DNA from 2 places in the Paenibacillus sp. 01T424 genome. Region 2 is predicted to be linked to the other one. Evidence: riboswitches for the same ligand, from Rfam matches in the RefSeq annotation. Region 2 holds a riboswitch; the other holds the start of a gene.

Region 1 (10,387 bases), on a different contig from region 2:
ATCGCGCTAGTCCAAAGCGGATCATACAGTGCAGCAAGCAATATGCCAACTACAGCGGCGTTAACGCCAACTAATGCACCTTGGATTTTTGAGTTATTTCGCAACACATTCCAAAACGGCAATGTTCCAGCAACGAGAAGAAATGCCGGCAAAAAAATTGCAGTTGTTGCAACAATGGCTCCAGTCAATCCACCAGAGAGAGTACCAAGATAACTAGCGAATGTGAAAAGTGGACCAGGCACAGCCTGCGCAGCGCTATAACCAGCTAAAAAATCCGATTCATTAACCCACCCGGTAAAGACAACTTCGTTCTCAAGAAGCGGCAGAACAACATGTCCGCCTCCAAACACCAGTGAGCCTGCACGATAATAGCTATCGAACATCGCAATCCATTCCATATTTTCCCATTGTCTTAGAAATGGCAAAACAATAAGCAGCGTGAGAAATATAACGAGGCAGGAGATCGCAAGGGAACGGCTAATTCGAATGTTCAGATCAGGAGTTCCCTCGACTGTTTTCATACGATATAACCATACCCCGATCAGTCCAGCTGCAGCAATAATGATTACTTGACTATAGGCCGCTTGCCAATATAACGTTATCGCAGCAGCGATGACTGCTATCGTAGCTCTGTTTCGATCCGGTGTTAGTTTCTGCCCCATCCCTAGAACGGCATAAGCAACGATGGCCACCGCTACAATTTTCAATCCATGAATCCAGCCTGTGTTTCCAAGATCAAATCCTTGCAGCAAAAAAGCAAAGGCCACTAATGCAATGATCGATGGCAGTGTGAACCCTAACCAAGCCACTAGTCCGCCCAATAACCCAGCCCTAACTATCCCTATACCGATCCCAACTTGACTGCTGGCTGGTCCAGGTAGAAACTGACATAAAGCAACGAGGTCTGCATAACTACGTTCATCCATCCATTTACGGCGACGAATATACTCATTGTGAAAATAACCCAAATGGGCTATCGGACCCCCAAATGAGGTAAGTCCTAGTTTAGTAGATACAGCTAGTACCTCTACCAAAGATGCGATTGTTCCTCTTTTCAATCCTATAACCTCATTCCATTACTCATGTTATTTACATTGTAAGCTTGCGAATTATTGGCTTACAACCCTTTAACAAATACTTAATAAATGGTTACATAAAAAAAACCACCTCGTAAGGTGGTTTTTAAAATCATTACGCTTTATTTAGACTCCATCATCGCAGCAAATGTATCTTCCGTTACGACACGCCTTGCTGTTACATAACGTTTTGCATAATAAGAATCGTTAAGGTTTGTAATCGTAACCCCTTTGCTTGTAGAAGAATGAGCAAATTTCCCATCCCCAATGTAAATGCCCGCATGAGAAACGCCTTTGCCGCTTGTGTTGAAGAACACAAGATCACCCACGCGTAGTTCATCTTTATTAACCTCTGTGCCTGTGTCTGATTGCGATTGCGATGTTCTAGGCAGCTTTACATCAAATTGATTAAAGATATGTAGAATAAAACCCGAGCAGTCAAACCCTTTGCTCGTTGTGCCTCCCCATTTATAAGGAGTTCCAACAACCTCGCTTATGGAATCCGTAAGCACTGACTTGTCCGACTTATCTGCAAGCACGCTTCCTCCTCCAGTAAGCAGCAGCAAGCAGGATAACAATAAAATAAAACCCTTCTTCAAAACAACTTCTCCCTTCGGTGCCTACGAGGTTAGCTTATGGGTTCGGTTGAAGATCCCTATGCTTAAAAACATACATTAAGCAATTCACCCTGGGTGGTTCCCCCGTTTCCGATATACAGAACTCGGCATGTCAATAAACCTTATAGTATCGTTAAATTCGATTTTTTTTACCATAATCCTGCAATTGGTTTATTAGAATACTTTCATTTTTCTTCATTATTATTATTTATTTAGCTGCTCACAACATGATTTTTGTCAAAGGTGCTGGTTTTTTTGTAATTAAAATAGATGAATTTCCAAGCACATTTTCAAAATATAACGGTTTAAACACAAAAAAAGAGTATCCATATTTTCATACAGTTACTCTTTCTAGTTAAGCAAGTTTCGCCAAAATATCGACCTTCTGCCAAGAACGTCTCCTCCATCTGTAGAACATCAGTAATGCTCTTATCCATTCATCGATTGAAAAGGCCAGCCATATTCCTACCAACCCCATGTCGAACACAATCCCGAACACGTATGCCAGCGGCACACTAATCCCCCACATGGACACTAACCCGGCAGCAACTGGAAATTTCACATCTCCAGCCGCATTTAGACAACTGATAAGCACCATGTTGCAAGCCCGAGCCGGCTCCAGCATAATCGATAACAACATGAGCTGCTTGCCTAACATTATAATTTCCGCATCATTAGTAAAGAGGCTGAGCAATAGACCTGAGAAGCTATAAATACAAATACCAAGCGCAAGCGAAATGACGAACGCCAGCTTCAAACTTTGAATACTGGATCGATAAGCATCATCCTTCTGATGGGCTCCAATCAGATGTCCAACAATAATTTGCGTTCCTTGACCTATTGCCATTGAAAAAACAAAAACAAAAGAAGTTATGCTCTGCGAATAAATTTTTGTCGTTAACGCTGCCGTACCGATCAGCGTGACTAGATATGTGATTACAACCTGTGAAAGATTATAAGAAACATGCTCACCTGCCGAAGGAATACCTAGTTTAAATATAAGGCCAATATTTTTTCTTTGAAACTTAAATGGACTAATCAAGCCAACCTTATACTCCAAGCTTCGAATACATAAAATCAAATAAGCGATCATCCCTATGGTACGGGTTATCCATGTAGATGCTGCTACTCCTTCTACGCCTAAATTAGGTAAGCCGAAGGGCTCCATCAGCACCAGATAATTTAAAGTAATATGCAGTACATTTATCCCCAATGCGATGAACATCATTTCTTTCACAATACCGCGGCATCGTAAAATAGTACCTAACGTCATGCTTATTGCTGTGATGAAGACGGAGCTGCCAACAATCGATAGATAGCTGACTCCTTCTGCCATCACATCCTCGGGCACTTTAAAAAGCGCTAAAAACACGTCGGCATAGACAATCAATCCTACGCTAGCTATTAAACCGAGCATAACATTCAAAGTAAGCGCCGTTCTCCCGATTCGATCGGCGCCATGCAAGTTGCCTGCGCCGAGCCATTGATTGAGAATGACACTTGTACCCACCGTAACAAATCCAAACATCAAGCCCACTACAACTAAAATCTGATTAGCTATCCCAACCGCTGCCACTGCTCCATCAGAGTAGCTGCTTAGCATCATCGTATCGACCGTTCCAATCAGCATCCCAAATAAAGCTTCAATAAAGATAGGCCATGTTATCGAAATGATGCTCTTTTGGCGCGGATCAACCTGTTTACTCATTCAAATTCACATTCTTCCTGTTCATGTACTACCCTGCTGTTATCGTCAGACTACTGTTATCATGTATGAGAGTACACCCTATCCAACAAATAGGGGTTGAGAGAATGCGCCAAAACCGCCTTCCAAATAAACTGCCGCCCTTACGTAACCTTCATCACCACGACACTTGTAACTAACGCTATTGAAACGACCGGAAGTCTCGAATAGTACATTTCCGTCTTTGCCGAACAAAGTTGCATATTTGTACATCCGGTCCAATCCTTCACTCGCAAGCAGCTTAAACTCGATCGTCCCAGCGGCTGCATGAATCGACTCAAACCCATAGCCTGTTGAAACATAGAAACTTCCGGATTTCATCGCTGAAGTAATACTCTCATTGGTGTTTTGCTCAGCAAGCACCATATTCCAAGTTCGTTTCTCTTGCCCATATACATGAAAATCGTCTCCGCCAAACCCCCATACTTTTCGCCCAGCTGAGAGCAGCGCATCCCATTTGTCAAACGCAATGTCGAACGCTGGATTTCCTTCGCCATTTACGATCTCGATTCCGGTGTAGCAAGGCATCGCGAGCATATCTTCAATCGGCCAATACTGCGAATAATAACGATTCGGATGAACGAGTACGCTCATTCCTCCTTGCTTCGTGCAAAGGTCAGAATACTGCTGATACCGTTCTACCGAAAACTCGTTGGAATAGCTGTCCATCATCGAGCGCGGAGGGTTAATGAGAAGCATATGCCTTTGCGGACTGCTAACCTCCATCGCTTCGAATACGGTCGTGATTGAACGTTTCCCTTCATGAACGGTAATGAAATCGTGGTCGGAAATGCCGAGGAAATCGTATTGCCCATACATCCGGTAAACCGTCTCAAGCGTTTGAGAGCCACAAGCACTATTTGTCGTATGATTATGGAAGCTCCCTTTCAGCCACATGCCCTCTTGTTTATCATAAGGATTTGAAATGATTACTTGTGTCATTCACTATGTTCCTCCGTTCCTGCCTTATTCTTTGACCGAACCGATCATAACGCCTTTGGCAAAATACTTCTGAATAAATGGATAAATCATAATAATCGGTGTGATGACGATAATAATCGTCGCCATTTTCAGCGAGTTTCCTGTCACCTGAATTTTGTCCAGCATTTCATATTGCGTCGAACCAGCCGCTTGCTCGAGCGTATTTCGAAGCGCATCTGCCCGGGTCAGCATTTCCTGCAGCAATGTTGATAAAGGCCGCAGATTGCTCTCTCGAACATAGAAGGCACCTGTAAACCAATCATTCCAATGCCCCTCTGCGTTAAATAACGCGATGACAGCAACAACCGGCCTGCTGAGCGGCATGATCACCTTCATGAAAATTGAAAAATCATTATATCCATCAATTCTTGCAGATTCTTCGAGGCTTGGACTGATCTCTTGGAAGAAAGTCCGCATAATTATTAAATTCCATGCACTATACAAGCCCGGAATGATATAAACCCAGATTGTATTCGTCAAATGCAAGTCTTTCAACAACAAATAGTATGGAATGATGCCGCCGCTAAACAACATGGTGAAAAAAATAAGCATGGTAAAAAACCGAACGCCTGGCATCGCTTTTCTCTTTAATGCGTAAGCTGCCATCGCAGTCAAAAAGACGCTCGCTAATGTCCCGACAATCGTTCGGAACATCGAAATGCCGAATGCACTTACAATATTGGAGGATGAGAAAACTTCCTTATAGTTTTCAATAGACCATAATCTCGGCCACAAATAGATGCCTCCTCTTTCCGCATCTTTGCCTGAATTAAAGGACAAAGCAAAGATGTTCAGAAACGGAAGAATGATAGATAAACATAAAAGAATGATCAATACATAGATGGCAATCTGAATTAATTTTTCTCCTGTAGAAATCTTATAAAATGGTTTATCCACGTTATTTGCACTCCTTCAACATTTGCGAAGCAAAACAGCCTCGGAAGCATGTCCTTAGCGTTAGTGGTCCGTCTCATCGCATTACATTTCATGTACGAATGAAACAGACCACCAGCAGCTTTAATGAATGTTATAGTTCTACTTTTGTATTTGGATCGCTATCTTTTTTCTCAAGCAATGCTAAGTAATCATCCAAGCCTGCAGCCTTTAATTGTTCAGATGCTGACTCCAATATTTTCGTTACTTGATCCTGGCTTTTAGCATAATAAGCACGTTTGAGGCTCTCGTCATAATTATCAAGTGCAGCTTTTAATTCCGTTTCCTTCGCAAACTCGCCAAGGAAAGCCGTTGGAGCATACGTATCTGAGATTATTGCACTCGCTCTTTTCTTATCCCACTCCCAATACTCAGCAATCTTGAGCGGTCCCTCATTGATATTAGGTTTGGCAGCATTACCGTATTCTGTTTCACCAAAATCCGCTATACGATCAACGTCTGTATTGCCAAGAATTTCGCCCCAATAGTTGCCTACCCCCGCAAACCCAAGCGCTTTCGCGGCTTTCGAATCTTTATCTTTCAATTCCAATACTTCATTTTTCACAATCGGGTTGCCCTTACCATCAAGTGTGTAGTCTCTTCCTTCAATTCCGTATTGCCAGAGCAGCTTGCCTTCGCGGCTCGCCAAGAAGTCAGCGAATTTGACGATATCTTCGGGATTTTTGGTTGAAGATGGAATCGCCCAAGCACCGCCAGCTGTTTTATAGCTAAGCTTCATCTGGTAAGGCTTATCCGCTTCATTTAACGGACCAATCGGCAAGTAATGCATGTCTTTATTAAATTCAAGGTAGTTATGCATATCAGCAATAATCGCGAAGGAGCCGTTCAAAATGCCTTCTGTTGCACGATTTTCTTCCATCGTATAAAACTCAGGATTCATCAGCTTTTCTTTCAGCAGCTTTTGAACAAACGCTACACGCTTGAGCGGGTATTCCGTTTGACTCTCGTGAACAATTTTACCTTCCTTATTCCGTACAAAAGTTTGGTTCACATTTACAGTCAAGTCACTATACAACGCTTTAACTTCTGTTCCGCCCCAGTATCTTGGACCAATAACGCTGGCAATGTCTTTTCCATTGTTGTCTTTGAAATTTCCAGCTTTAATTTTTTGTGCCACCTCATACAACTTCTCGGAAGTTGTAATCGTTTTTGGATCGATATTAAGCGCTTCGGCAATATCCTTGCGAATAAATGGTCCGCCTAACATTTTCCGCGTTTCATAGCCTGTTTCTCTCGAAATATTCATGTGCATGAAATAGGCTGAGCCGTTAAACTCTGGACGGAACATGACGCCGTTTTTCGTATCAAGCGGCAGATAGCCATCTTCTAGATACTTGCTGTATACTTTCGTATCCTTCATAAACGGAGTCAGATCTGTGAACATGCCTTCGCGCGCAGCTTTTAGTACAACCGGCATTTCTGGTCGACCGCTATGATTCAAATAAAATCCGATAAAGTCAGGCAAGTCACCCGAAGCAAGTCCAGCAATTAAGCCGTCAAGCGAACGATTGGCTGGCATTATATTAATTTGATAATCAATTCCCGTTTTCTCTTTAATTTGTTTTAATACTTCCGGGTTCATCTCTTCCGTATAATCGTCTGCCCCCATAAAGATTAAGCCTTTAATTTTGCGGTCGGCAATCCAAGTCGCAGGTTTATCTTTGTTATCATTTACGCCTTCCTGCTTGTTCCCTGAATTTGTTGAATTTGTTTCTTTGGCCGCGCAGCCAGTAATTAACAAGGAAGCTATAATCGGAACCGTCAACAGTCTTGCCCAATTTTTGTTCTTAAACATGATATCTCCATTCCTACCTTCTCTTTTTAATTTATATGGAAAAACGCGGTTAAGCGTCTCTCTTCAAGGAAAAATGCTGCTATCGAACAAGTTACCAAACCGAAGTGCCGGACACTTTTCGTGCAAAACGATTGGCAGTGACTACAAGAACTAAAGCGATAACACCTTGCATCATACCGACTGCTGTTGCATATCCGTATTGTCCTTGCTGCAAGCCCACGCGGATCACATACGTATCCAGAATATCTACCAAATCACTGTTTCCTGGCATTTTGAGCAAATATAACTGGTCGAATCCCGCTGACAAAATGCTTCCAAGCGATAGAATAAACACGATGAGAATGGTCGGACGAATCGACGGAAGGGTTATATGCCATATTTCCGCCCATTTGCTTGCCCCGTCAATTTTGGCCGCTTCATACATGTCTTGATTAATTCCAGCGATGGCTGCCAAATAGATGATGGAATCCCAGCCGATTGTTTTCCATATGTGGCTGCCGAACATGATTTGATAAAAATATTTGGCTTCATTCATAAAGAATGTGCTGCCGTCTCCCCCAAAATAGGTGATCGCTTCATTAAGCAAGCCAGTATCCGGCGCCAATGTTCTTTGTACTAAACCAATAACGATGACCCATGACATAAAATGCGGTAAATACGAAATACTCTGGGCGATGTTTTTAAAGGCACGGTTTTTAATTTCATTGAACATTAGCGCAAGTAAAATCGGGAACGGCAAACCGAGAAACAGCTTCATTGAGCTGATGATGAGTGTGTTTTTGATCAGCGTCATACTTTGAACATCGTTGAAAAACTTTGCGAAATATTCAAAGCCGACCCACGGACTCTCAAGTATGGTCTGATTAAATTTGAATTCCTTAAACGCTAGAAGCAATCCGCCCATTGGGATATAGGAAAAAATAATGAAGGACGCTAGACAAGGCAGAAGCATGAAGTACAAATAGCGGTATAACCATATTTTTTTCAACAAATAAACAAAACGCTGTTTTTTTCGATTTCCAGTTGGAACTAAAGCCACTTTGGTTTGCAATGAGGGCTTCTCCCTTCGTTATCATTTTTGAATTAACCTGTTTCCATCTTTAATTGTTTCAGCAGATTAACCTCGTTTGTCGTTATTTCATCGACACCTAAATCAATCATCTCGTTAAGAGATTCCCTATCATCAACGGTATAGACCCATACTGCCAAACCCAGCCTATGTGCGTATTCCACCAATTCGCTGCGGCAAGTTCGGTAATTCAGGTTTAAGCCGTAATATCCGCCTACATTTGCCCATTCGCAAACGTTTCGCGCCCATCCGATATAGTCGAGTTCCTCTTGTTCAGTAAGTACATCCGGCGTGTTATAAAGAACCTTAATTCCCCGGTGGCGGTTCGTAATTTCGTCCGAGCACCCCGTAATGAATACAAGCTCCTCCATTTCAAAATTCCTGATGCTCCTAATCGCCGGTTCAATTACCGCTTCTGTTTTGATATCCAAATTGAGCTTTATGCCGTATTCCCTTGCCAAGCCTAGAACTTCATCGAGTGTCGTAATGGTGTGGCTTTCGTAAACAGGGCTGAGCTTTACGCGGTTTTCCGGCCGGTTCAATTGCTCGAATGTCAATTCGGCAAGCAGCGGGCTATGGTCATGCAGCAATACCACCTTACCGTCCTCTGTCACCCTAAGATCAACTTCTGCCACGTCTGCACGCATAGCTATGCTCTCCAGAAAGGAAGCCCTTGTGTTATCCGGTGCAGCACCGCTCCCTGTATGGGCGCAAATGAGCGGAAAAGTTCGACAAGTCATAAACCATTCTCCTATTCTTCTAATTTCAAATTTTCTCTAATGAGTATTTAATGAAGCACTTATTACTGTTGTTGTGATATTTATAGTGTAGTTAAAGATTGTTATCGTGGTATTTTCGTAATAATAAGGTATCATTAAGCCCGATGTTGTTGTTTGTTGAATGATTGTTCAATTTCAAGCCAAAAATCTAGCAGTACCTATTATTTAAGCTAATCATTTTCGCAAAATAAAAAAGAAGAACCGGAGCTGCGTCCGATTCTTCTCGCTTAATTGATTTGACTTGCGTTAATCCAAGTAATTCCTTTTATTTCGAGCTCTTGTGCCCATGCTTCAGGATGATCCTTCTCACAGACGACAACATCAATCGCTTCTAAAGGTGCAATGTGGCAAAATGCCTGTATACTAATCTTGCTGTGATCCGCTAACACGATCACTTCCTTCGCCTTCAATATAATCATTCTTGAAATGACGGAATCATTCATATCGTAATCGCTAATTCCTGTCTCGATTGAAATACCGCCTACGGAAACAAAAGCTCTATCCACGTAAAAGTTTTTAAGTATTTCCTGTGATATATGACCACTGACTGATTGCTGCTCTGGCGAGATTTCGCCTCCCAAAATAATGACTCGTCCGTTAAACAGTCCTTGCGTTAATGATTCCGTTAGAAGATTCGCTACCGTTAAGGAGTTGGTAATAACCGTTATCCTTTTTTTACCTCTCAGAGCTCGTGCCATTTCATGAATCGTTGTACCGGTATCCATATAAATCGTGTTCCCGTCATTGATCAGATCTACCGCTCGCTGCCCAATAACCTGTTTAGCTTCAAGATTGAGAATTTGACGCTGCTGATAGGGAGGCTCGCCTTTCTCATATTGCACCTTTACAGCTCCGCCATATACACGTTTAAGCTTTCCTTCCTCCTCCAGCACAAACAGATCACGTCTAATCGTTTCAAGAGAAACCTGAAGCTGTTCTGCTAACGAAATGACCTGCACCTTCCCGAAGGTATCCAGCTGAACGAGAATATACTGCTTTCGATCTTCTGATAAAAGAGACATTCAAAGATCACTCCATTTCTAGCCTTAAGCTATTATTCACAAAGGAAAACCGTTTTTTAAAATCAAATGAAAAGGTAAACGAATCATATTTTCCTGTTAAATAGCGATAATCCGGATAGGTCAAAGATTCGCTTTGCCCTAACATGTCCACCCAAGGAGAATAGGTTTGAAAACAAATATGATTGTCGTTCTCGTTAAATTGAGCCAATCTCATCCAACCATTGCCGCCGCGGTAGCTGTCTTGATAATTGATTAGCAGCTGTATAACCTCGTGACCTGAATTATTCTGCCTTGTTTGATGAAAATTGCCGTTATAATGCCCATTAGCCGTCATGAACACTTGGTTATAG
Region 2 (10,387 bases):
AGCCCGAGCCGCGTTACGCCTGTTAAAGGAAAAAACTGCGCAAACCCAATGAGCGCAGACTGAGCGTCTAGGACAGCCATATATTGGGCAGCACGAAGGACGGGATCGCCAAATTCGATTTCGTCTTTTTTCATTTGCTCCCAAGTCGGCCAATTATAAACATCAAATGGAGCCTCGTAGCGCCAGCCGCATAGTTGCTGTGCATGGCCGGTTTCGAGCGGGCATATGGTCATATCGCCTTCATCTCGATTATAATGAATAGAGCTTTGATGGCTTGTCATTTGTTTTTACCTCCGCTTGAAAAAAAGTAGCTGAATAGAGCGAATGTCGAATGAAATAGGTTTATTATAACAGATAGGCGTGCGTTGATCGCGCGTAAATAAGGAGAAGCATCAAAATGAAGAAGTTGATCTGGCTAGGCTGCTTGTCATATTTAGTCATCGGCGTTGCCCATGTTGTGGGCGGATCTATCTTGGAACAGCTCATTGCTCATTATGGTTTAACCTATAAAGATGGCGGGCAATGGATTATGAATCAATTCCTCGGGTTCCTGGTGGGTGTTCTGTTAGCGCCATCTATTACTTCGAGAGTTGGAAAAAGAGGCGCAGTACTGATTGCGATGGGCGTACTGACGCTCAGTGAGGCGGCATACAGTTTGCTGCTGCCATGGGGCTGGATGCTCGCGATTGCTCCGCTTGCGGGTCTTGGCTTTGGGATGACGGAAGCGGTCGTCGGCGCAATGATTATTGATATGGCGAAAAACGGCAAGGCATCGGCGATGAGCCGATTGGAAACCTTTTTTGGCGTTGGCGCATTGTTGATTCCAATTGCAGCGGCTTATCTGATTCAGCATAGCATTTGGCAGGTTTCCTTTCCGATTCTGGCAGCGATGTCAGGCATCACCTTTGTTCTCTGGCTGACGATGTCCTTTGGAGAGCTGGATGATGAGCTTGGTATAGTTGCTCGAACACCGGAAGTGAAGGAAGGCCATTCGAATGAGTTGGAAGGATCGCAAACCACTCGCGGATCTGTCTTTTTTGGCTATCCGCGCAAAGCACTTCCATTTCTCTTGTTATCGGCTTTATTTTTTATGATTTATGTAGGAATGGAAATGAGCTTCTCCAACTATCTGCCTTCTATTCTCATCGTTCGATCAGGTGTAGGAGATTCCAGTGCGGCAGCGGTGCTCAGCTTGTTCTGGGGAACGATGGTGCTAGGGCGTCTATTTGCGGGACTGCTGGCTGACCGAATGGGTTATTCGCGTTACTTGCTTATTGCTACAGCGGGCGCCTCGGTCGTTTTTGTTTTAATGGCTGTTATGGGTCAGCTTAGCTGGATGCTTGCCTTTGTCGCACTTAGCGGATTGTTCTTCTCGGGTATATTCGGTATCGCTCTTGTTTATGCCAATGAGCTCATTCCGGGTATGACGGAGAGGACAACGAGTTTGCTTGTAGCATTCGGCGGGCTTGGAGGAGCGATTTTTCCTCGTTTGACTGGCTGGATAATGGATCAGTACAATGTGCAATCTACGTTATGGTATATAAGCAGCTTAGTTATACTGATGCTGCTTCTGTTAGCGGCGATGCTCCTACTCGGAAGAAAACAAGTTCACAGCATACGATCCAAGGCTTAGCTGAACTGCAAATTATAAAAAAACCTCCACATTCGCTGTTTCAAAGCGGGTGTGGAGGTTTATTTATTATTAAACGTGTTATTCTAAATGCTTTCAGCTATTTAAGAATGGTTTTGTATACCTCTATGGCGCGCGCGCGTGATGCTTTCAAGTCGACGATGGCACCGCTTTGCGGCTGATGAATCTCTTTGTCTGTCAGATGATTCAAATGAGGCAGCCAGCGCCTAATATAGCTGCCGCTAGGATCATGCGTCTGTGACTGAGTTGCGGGATTCATGATGCGGAAGTAAGGCGCTGCGTCATACCCGAGTGAAGAGCACCACAGCCAACCGCCGCGATTAAGCGTGTTGTCATAATCGCTTAAGTGAAGGCGGAAATATTGTTCGCCAAGCGTGAAGGGACATAGCAGATTTTTAGTTAAAAACATAGCTGTTACCATTCGCAAGCGGTTGGGCAGCTCACCTGTACGATTGAGCTGCGTCATGGCCGCATCAATGATTGGAATGCCGGTGGCAGCTGCAGCCCATGCTTCTAGATGAGCATCTGAGAGCTTGGATATATCAGCGAGCTGCTCGTAACGAAAGAAATCATCATGATACATCGCTTGATATAAATAAAAATCACGCCATGCCAGCTGCCGTATCCATGATTCAGACCCCGGAAGCCCTTGGGTCATTTCGTAGGCTTGGCGGGCGGAGATGGCGCCCGTATTAAGGAAACGTGCAAGCTGGCTTGTATGATCATCGGCATAAGCGTCCCTGCTCTCCGAATAAGAGGCAAGGCGTTCTCGTACGAACCGTTCCAGCTTGGATAATCCTTTGGACGATCCTTGCACGTTTGTGCCGCCTAGGGCGCATGAAACGGATTCGGGCAGAGCGAAGGACTGCGCAACCTTGGCATTAATTTCGCTTAAGGTAGCAAGCTCATGAATCGTCGTTTCACTCATTGGGCTATAGCACTCCAGCATAAAGCTGCTCCACTTGCGATAAAAGGGTGTGAAAACCTTGTATGGCTCCATTTTTCGAGCAAATGCCGGGAAAGCATCTAGATCAGCAAGAGGTGAATCGGCAATAGACATCCATCGGCGGCCAAGGCTGCGTGTGGTTAGCCCAAGCTGCTCATCTCGCTGCCGTGAGTAAGGCGTATAGTCTGTGTGAACAATAACCTCATCAATAGGATGCGCATGCAGCAGTGCTTCGGTGATCGCAGCAGGATTACCATAAAGCACATGCAGTTCCTTTCCTGCATTAGAATAGCTGTGCAGAAGCGAGGCGGCTTGCGCCATGAAATTCCGGCCGCTATGACTAGTTAAACGGCCATCTCCTGTAATAACGGGATCTATGATTAGCAAATGAATGCCTTGTTTCTCTTTTTTCTTCAAATAATCAAAAGCGCGCAAATCTGCAATACGCAAATCCTTGCGGTGAATAAACAAATACATCAGTGATAGCTCCTTCCATAAGCGCAACATTGAACGGCCGCATTCCAGCTGGAATGAAACAGCAAAGCCGCAAGTCATTTGTCGTCAGAGGACAAAAAACTGCGGCTTTGCTAGATGAGTCTACCCGTTCAACCCTCAAGAAGAGGGATTAGGTTGCTCTATTTTACGTCAACGTTGGCTTGGTATGAATCAGCATCCATGATACGACGAGCAGTTACATATCGTCCCTCATAGTACTCGGAGTTAAGTTTGTCAGTTACAACGCCTCTGCTCGAGGATGAATGTACAAACTTTCCATCTCCAATGTAAATGCCAACATGGGATACGGCGCTATTATTGCCGCCAACTGTGTCGAAGAACACAAGATCTCCCGCAATGAGGTCAGCCTTAGCGACCTTTGTACCTTCTTTTGCTTGCGAACCAGAAGTACGTGAAAGCTCAATGCCCATTTTCTCGAACACATAGCTCGTGAAGCCGGAGCAATCAAAGCCTTTCGACGACGTTCCGCCGCTTTTGTACGGAGTGCCAATAAGATCATTAACAATTCCGTTCAATTTTGAGTCAGCGAAAGCGCTTCCCGCTTGAAAAGCGAGCACGAGAACGAGACCCAGGATTAATGTGGTAATCTTCTTCAATTGTGAAACTCCTTCCAATGCCGACGAGGTTAGCTGTGGGGTTCGGTTGAAGGCTCCCTATGATTCCTCGGGCGTTTGAAAAAAACTCAAACGTCGGAATCAATTCACCCAAAGTGGTTCCCCCGTATCCCAATAGGGAATTAGGCAGTTTTTTTATTGCTTTGAGAAATATTCGATTATTTTCAATGATCTCCTGCCTTTAGTGGCAATTTCTAATAATTCTCATGTAACCTTTTGACAATTTGCTTCGTTAAACCGTTCTTTCTGTAATATAAACACGCCATAGTAGTGCTTTCTAACTAAATACATGGAGTCAATTTCATTAATTATGTGGATGTTGTGTAAAATATACCGTTTTGTCCTTTAGGCGCTATATCGCAAGGACTAGCTTAAAGTGCCGTAAACGGCGGTATTTCACCATTTTGCTCCTCATAAATTAGAAAAATCTCATCTATATCACTCGTGAATAAGCGTAGATTCAGACAGCCTAGCTGCTGCTCCAGATAGAGCGGCAGAAATAGACAAAGGAGGCTGTTCATGAGAACAGCCCCCTTTGGGCAATCGAAAAAAAGATTTATTTTGCAGTAACGATTTTTTCAGAAATGAGCTGTGGATCGTTGTTTTTTTGCTGCATCCAAAACTGTACCTTGTATTTTCCGGCATTTTTGAAATCGTAGGAAACGAGCTTGGAGCTGAACCAAAAGGTGTCTTTTTCGACGAACTCTTTAAAATCATCATCATCCTGGCTGCGGCTGTCGATTGTCGTTTCCTTATCATTAGGATCAACGATGGTCACTTTGAACTCTGAAATCGCCATATTCAAATTATCGATTTGTGCTTGCACTAAAAATTTCTGAACACTGCCTTTATCAACCTGTCCGAACATAGCTCGCTTCTCGTTCATTAGAAACATATGCACATTGGGCTTCTGAATAATGAGCTTCTTATCATTGCTCTTCCATTGGACGAAGGCTTGAAGGCTGTCACTTAAAGAACGAATGCTAATATAAACCTTATCATCCACAACGACAGCATCGTCAGTGGATTGCTTATTATTATAAAGGAGCGTTACCTTTTGAAATAGTTTGTCTGCTGCAACCAATGAACCGCCCGATAAGAGCAATACCATGGATATAATAACTAGTTTTTTACGCATCATTTGTGAATATCCCCCATTTTTGATTTTCTTTCAGTTATTTATACAGAACTGCCATCATTTAGTTGCGGTTAGTTGTAAAAAAAACCTCCACACCACAGCAAAGCGTGGAATGAAGGTTTATTTTTGCTTCAGCATCTAGAGGACGCTGAAGGCTTTTTTGGTTTGCTACATTCTTTTCGTTTCCAAAAAGTCATATTGCGCGGCAATCGTCCAAACCTTCATCAGTGTTTGAATGAGATAATAGCCTTGATGCAGAATGAGTGCAATCAGCCCGGCCCACAGCATGGAGAGACTTGTCACCACAAGCCCAGCAGCCGCTCCAATCCCCCACATGATGAGCGACACAGCTGCATAGGTGAGGAAATTTCGGAGAGCGTGCCATAAGGAACGGAATATGCTTCCTCCTGATGCAGCGCTGAATTGCATGGCTAGAAACAGCAGATGRAGTACTGTGCCCCATAGGAGCCATAGAAGGGCGCTAGGCAGCACCGTTTGCAGCAGCTCTGGAATAGAGCCGCTCTCTAGAAGCGCATCCAGTGAGCGCGGCAGCACATACCAAGCAGGAGCCACAGATAAAATAACCTCGATCCAGTAAAGCAGAACTACAGGCTTCCAAGCTTTGCGAATACCTTCTAGAAATCGTGTCCCTCTATTCGATCTGGACTGATTTAACGAATAGAATAGACCGGCATTGAATAAGGGAGTGATCAGCATTCGGGCAACAAGGAGACCGCCCAGCGTCCAGACGTAAGGATTAATGAGATCGGTCTTGAACAGCTGGAATTGTGCTTCGGTCATGAATAGCTGAACGGCTGCTTCTGAAGGAGCGGAGCTTGGATATCGACGCAGCAGCGGAGCTACGACCGAATCAATGAAGCGGTAAAGGAAGAACCCCCAGATCAGCTGATAAAGAAATAATAAAACAACAATGTAAAAATGTTTTACCGCTAACCGCCAGCCTTGCTTCAAATGTATTTTCATCGTTTATCGCTCCTTGAACGCAATTACTTACCAGCTCAGCGACCCGAGCAGTCCTTCAATTAGTTGGACAACGCCGAGGCTCCATCTTGTGCGTTTATCCTCTGGCAGCTGAGCCTGCATGTAGTTGTTAATGAGCTTATTATCAAGCACATTGCTGTTGTTTGGGTCAACGACTGCCCATTCAAGCGGAGCGGAATGCAGCTGTTTATATTGCATATGGGATTCCTGAGTATCCCAAAGCTTTGTTATTTTGGTGCCGTCAGTAAACTTCATCAACACTTTAATCTCTCCATTGCTGCCGCCGTTTTTCTTAACGAGTACAACAGATTCATACATCTCAGCACCATCTTGGGTGACTGGGCGTACATGAATCGATTCGATCGAAAAGTCGGCCATTTTGTTGCCGTAGACATATTGGCTGAAATAATCATTCCATTTCGTTTTTGTTACCTGTTCGACAACACGCTGGAAGTCTGCTGTCGATGGATGCTTGAACTTATACTTTTGGAAATAGGTTCGCAATATTTTTTGCATCGTTCTGGAGCCGACCTGATTCTCGATACCAATGAGCACCAGCTTTGCCCTCAGATATACATTCTCGGCATATTGCGAGTGGCTGGCGTATGACCAAGATTGCTGCTTGAGCGGTGCAGGGTTGGTCATATAGCTCGCTTCCATGCGCAAATTCGGCTCCAAGCCATATGCCGTCTCCATTACTTTATCCTCGGCATAGGACGTAAACCCCTCGTCCAGCCATGCCTCCTCGAATTCATTAGAGGCGACCATTCCGTACCAATATTGATGGCCAATCTCATGAACGACCGTACGTTCAAGATCGTAGCCTGGGTTATCATTTTCTGCAGCGAAAGCGGTAATGAGTGTTGGATACTCCATGCCGCCAGCTCCGTTCGCTCCTTTGGGCGGAACGACGATCGACAGCGTACTGTAAGGATATTCACCATACCACTTGGCGTAGCTTGAGAGTGCGGACTTGGCTGCATGCATGTAGCGATCCTTAAGGTCAGCATGCGCAGGATCAAGATACAGCTTAATGCGTACACCGGGAATGCCGGTATCTGAATAAGCAGTCTCTTCATAAACGAAGTCCGGTGAGGCCGACCAAGCAAAATCATGAATATCATCAGCATAAAACTGGTAAATCTTTGTTGCTTCCTTGATCTCGATAGGCTTTGTTTGGAAGCCCGTTGCAGCGACGGTGTAGTTCTCAGGCACATTAATCCGAACGCTGTATATGCCGAAGTCGCTGTAGAACTCAGAATTGCCATGATACTGATGGACATTCCAGCCCTCAGCTGTACGTCCGCGCATGCCGGCTGTCTCATATACAGCGAGCTTTGGAAACCACTGCCCAGCCATCACGAAGTTGCCGGAATAGCCCATTCTTGCGAATACCTCTGGGAGCTTCACCTCGTAGCTCATTCGCAGCGTTACGGAGGTGCCGGGAGCGATAGGCTCCGGCAAGCGGATTTTGGCCAAAGTAAAATCATTGGCATTGCCATCGTCAGGTTGTACATATTGAAGACGTGGCAGAAGGCTCTCACCGTTCAGCGTTTCTAGCGTAAGCAGGTTCATATAGCCTTGGCTATTGGTTGTTGCTTTGTCCTGGCGCAGCTTGCCGCCGGATTCTTTCATAAACGTGGTTTTGCCCGATTGAAAGGCGTTCGGGTACAGATGGAAATAGAGCTCGGACACTGTTTTTTTGCCAGGGTTAGTCCAAGTTACGGTTTGCTCACCGTTCAGCTGCTTTGCATCATTCGTTAAATGCACGTTGATATGGTACTCAACGACACGTTTGCTCAGCTCTTGCGGTTTAGGTGTGATGACCGTATTCGGCTCCTGCACGGCAGGCGGCTTGACCGACTTTTGAGCAGGCGCTAGTGCTTGCTTGGCGTTAGCGGCGGGGGCGAAAGCATAAGTATATTGGGATTGCCAAGCAGTCCCGAAGTCATGCTGCATCGATATGCCGAGCAGCGCGACTGCGAGTATTACGAGTAAAATTCGTTTGAAATAGCGTGGAGTCATTGAACGTTTCCCTCCCGTTGACAAGCATCTACAGCATGTATATGTTTGCTTTTCGATGATTATTAGCTAAAATGGAATTATTGTATCGGGGAAGGTGTGAATACGCATGACGGAAGAACAAGGACAACCGGCGGAGCCGGTTAAGAAAGAAAAGAAATCACTGTCGCTCAACGTAGTGAGCAGCAAACAACATAAAGGTTTTGGGGCAGGAACGATCGATTTGAGCGCGGTATCCTGTGTTATTATTGATGATGGCGTTGCTTATATTGATGTTGGCGCTATGCATGCAAAGAGTAAAGTAGAGCGTGGCATTAAGTTTACGCCTAACAAAGAGGATACTCCGAACGGTCGTCAATGCTGGATCGTATGGGTAGCGGTTGACCGCAATGAAGAAGGCTCCTATTACGCGGGCGCTACGGCATGCGAGATGCTGATTGATTCCGAGGCGCGTCGCGGGTGGAAGCTTCTCCCGGATCACGTGAACAAGCTGGATCAATCACTCAAACGCCGCTATAACTTGTCCGAGCTTGGCGATGTCGATAAATCGGCGCTTCGCAAGCTGCTTGTGGAGCATAATCTTGAGTGGTGGGATCGCTCCCCAGATGAGCTTAAGCAAGCTTTGAACGTATAACAGCTGGCGTTATTAGCAGCAGATTGAGTTTATTGTGAATTATGGATGAGAACCTCATCGTTCGTAGGCTAGTCCTATCGAATGATGAGGTTTTCCGCGTTGATAGAGGCTGTTAAAGCATTTAAAAAATTTTTTTGGCAGCAAGTGCAGGGTATGCGGGACAAGCTGGCGTCTATTAGATTGGGAAGGAGGGGAGCGACATTCAAGACGAGGATTGGATCAGAGAGGTACAGAAGGGCGGGCCCGAGCATTTTGGTCCTTTTGTACAGGCATATGGTCCTTATATATATAGAACAGTCTTCGCAGTGCTTCGTTCACCGCATGATGCGGAGGATATTACACAGGAAGTGCTGCTGCAAATTTATCGCTCCCTTCCGGATTGTCGATTGGATGGGCTCAAAACATGGATTACCCGTATTGCCGTCAATCGAGCGATCGATTTCAAACGCAGCCGTGCACGAAAGCCAGAGGAGCTAATGGATAGCGAAGCGATGTCTGAAAAAGTACATGAAGAACTTGTGTCTGCTCCTGCTGCAGAAACATTAGCCATCGAACAGGCGGATAGGCAGCAGATACGAGAGCGAGTTGATGAAATGCCGGAAAACTATCGTGAAGTCATAACCGCTTATTATATGGAAGACAAGTCATATGAACAAATCGCAGCCGAAACTGGACTAGAACGCAAAAGCGTAGAGTCCAGGCTGTACCGTGCAAGAGGCTGGATGAAGCGCCATTTTCGGAAGGAGGACTTCGAATGATGATTGAGCATATCTCTTCTGATCAAATGTCCCGTTACGTAAACGACAGACTGGTTGAGGCTGAGCGTATACCGGTTGAGCAGCATTTGGCTGCTTGCGACTTCTGTTTGCAGCTGTTCGTCATTGCGATTGAAACAGCTGAGGGCGAGATGCAGCGGGCAGATTCTGATTTAACCACGCCGATGCCTAACATGGAGCAAATAGAAAAGCGTGTCGTGGAGCAATTGATGATGGAGCAGGAACATGATCATAGAGAAGTCGGGCCACATGTTGTGACGAGTACTATACAAGAGAAGCCTCGCCGTCTGCGGACATGGCTTCAGCATCCGGTAACGCATTACACCATAGCTGCTTCGATTACGCTGCTGCTGCTTGCCAGCGGGACTTTTGCCTCCTTCTCACAGAAGCTGGCTCAGCTTGATATGAATGAGAATAAACAGCAGGATATAAGGCCGAATCCACCAGCGGCGGCAGGTGGACATTCCGAATCTTGGTCAGACAGAATGGTTGATCAAACCGGATCGTGGCTCGATGGCTTAAAAGCTTCTCGATTTAGATAAATGAAAAAAAGAAGACAGAAGGGAATGAATAAATGATGAATAAAAGCCCGTTAGCGGCGTTCTTTCTTTCTTTTTTACCTGGCGTAGGACATGCCTATGCAGGTCGCCCAGTACGTGCGGTTTTGTACGGGGGAGCTTTCTTTGGTTCGATAGGATTGTGTATGCTATTTGGATTAATGGGCGGGTATATGGAGGATACAGTTTATATCTTTTTGTTTTTTATAGCGGCGATGGCGGGAATCATCAATATGATTGATATGGTCATCTTCCTGCTGCTAGGCAAGGGATTGCCGTCAGGCGGGGCAAACCAGCATCCATTCGCGCATCCTGCTGATCATTTCTCGCCAGGCTTTGTTCCTTTGGAGCAAGAGCGCCAGCGCGAGAAGTCGCGGACGATCATGTTCTCTCTGATTCCGGGTCTAGGGCATATGAATATGGGGCTTATGCAGCGGGGTATTACCTTCCTCATTTCCTTCATTGGCTGGTTTGCGATTATCGTCTTCTTAGGCACGATAACGCACAGGGCAGAGCTGCTCGTGTTTCTTT

Evidence for each region. A riboswitch is a leader RNA that binds a small molecule or an ion and turns the genes downstream of it on or off. The one in region 2 is predicted to bind cyclic di-AMP.
Region 1: it holds a riboswitch for cyclic di-AMP, as region 2 does, so the genes downstream of both, AC1DPK_RS06120 (C40 family peptidase) here and AC1DPK_RS26695 (C40 family peptidase) in region 2, are expected to answer to the same signal.

Annotation. Positions count from the first base shown of each region.
Region 1 covers NZ_JBFTPZ010000005.1:100,144-110,530, forward strand. The annotation lists gene AC1DPK_RS06115 (chromate transporter) at 1-1,064, opposite strand, end outside; gene AC1DPK_RS06120 (C40 family peptidase) at 1,199-1,675, opposite strand; cyclic di-AMP (ydaO/yuaA leader) riboswitch at 1,679-1,813, opposite strand; gene AC1DPK_RS06125 (MATE family efflux transporter) at 2,049-3,401, opposite strand; gene AC1DPK_RS06130 (CehA/McbA family metallohydrolase domain-containing protein) at 3,480-4,379, opposite strand; gene AC1DPK_RS06135 (carbohydrate ABC transporter permease) at 4,404-5,315, opposite strand; gene AC1DPK_RS06140 (extracellular solute-binding protein) at 5,446-7,167, opposite strand; gene AC1DPK_RS06145 (ABC transporter permease) at 7,259-8,119, opposite strand; gene AC1DPK_RS06150 (glycerophosphodiester phosphodiesterase) at 8,251-8,976, opposite strand; gene AC1DPK_RS06155 (DeoR/GlpR family DNA-binding transcription regulator) at 9,243-10,037, opposite strand; gene AC1DPK_RS06160 (LamG-like jellyroll fold domain-containing protein) at 10,045-10,387, opposite strand, start outside.
Region 2 covers NZ_JBFTPZ010000044.1:18,638-29,024, forward strand. The annotation lists gene AC1DPK_RS26680 (GNAT family N-acetyltransferase) at 1-281, opposite strand, end outside; gene AC1DPK_RS26685 (MFS transporter) at 398-1,633, shown strand; gene AC1DPK_RS26690 (FAD-binding domain-containing protein) at 1,731-3,074, opposite strand; gene AC1DPK_RS26695 (C40 family peptidase) at 3,233-3,709, opposite strand; cyclic di-AMP (ydaO/yuaA leader) riboswitch at 3,713-3,866, opposite strand; gene AC1DPK_RS26700 (hypothetical protein) at 4,099-4,248, opposite strand; gene AC1DPK_RS26705 (hypothetical protein) at 4,284-4,868, opposite strand; gene AC1DPK_RS26710 (hypothetical protein) at 5,034-5,849, opposite strand; gene AC1DPK_RS26715 (M1 family metallopeptidase) at 5,877-7,892, opposite strand; gene AC1DPK_RS26720 (YwhD family protein) at 7,999-8,523, shown strand; gene AC1DPK_RS26725 (sigma-70 family RNA polymerase sigma factor) at 8,829-9,281, shown strand; gene AC1DPK_RS26730 (hypothetical protein) at 9,278-9,841, shown strand; gene AC1DPK_RS26735 (hypothetical protein) at 9,874-10,387, shown strand, end outside.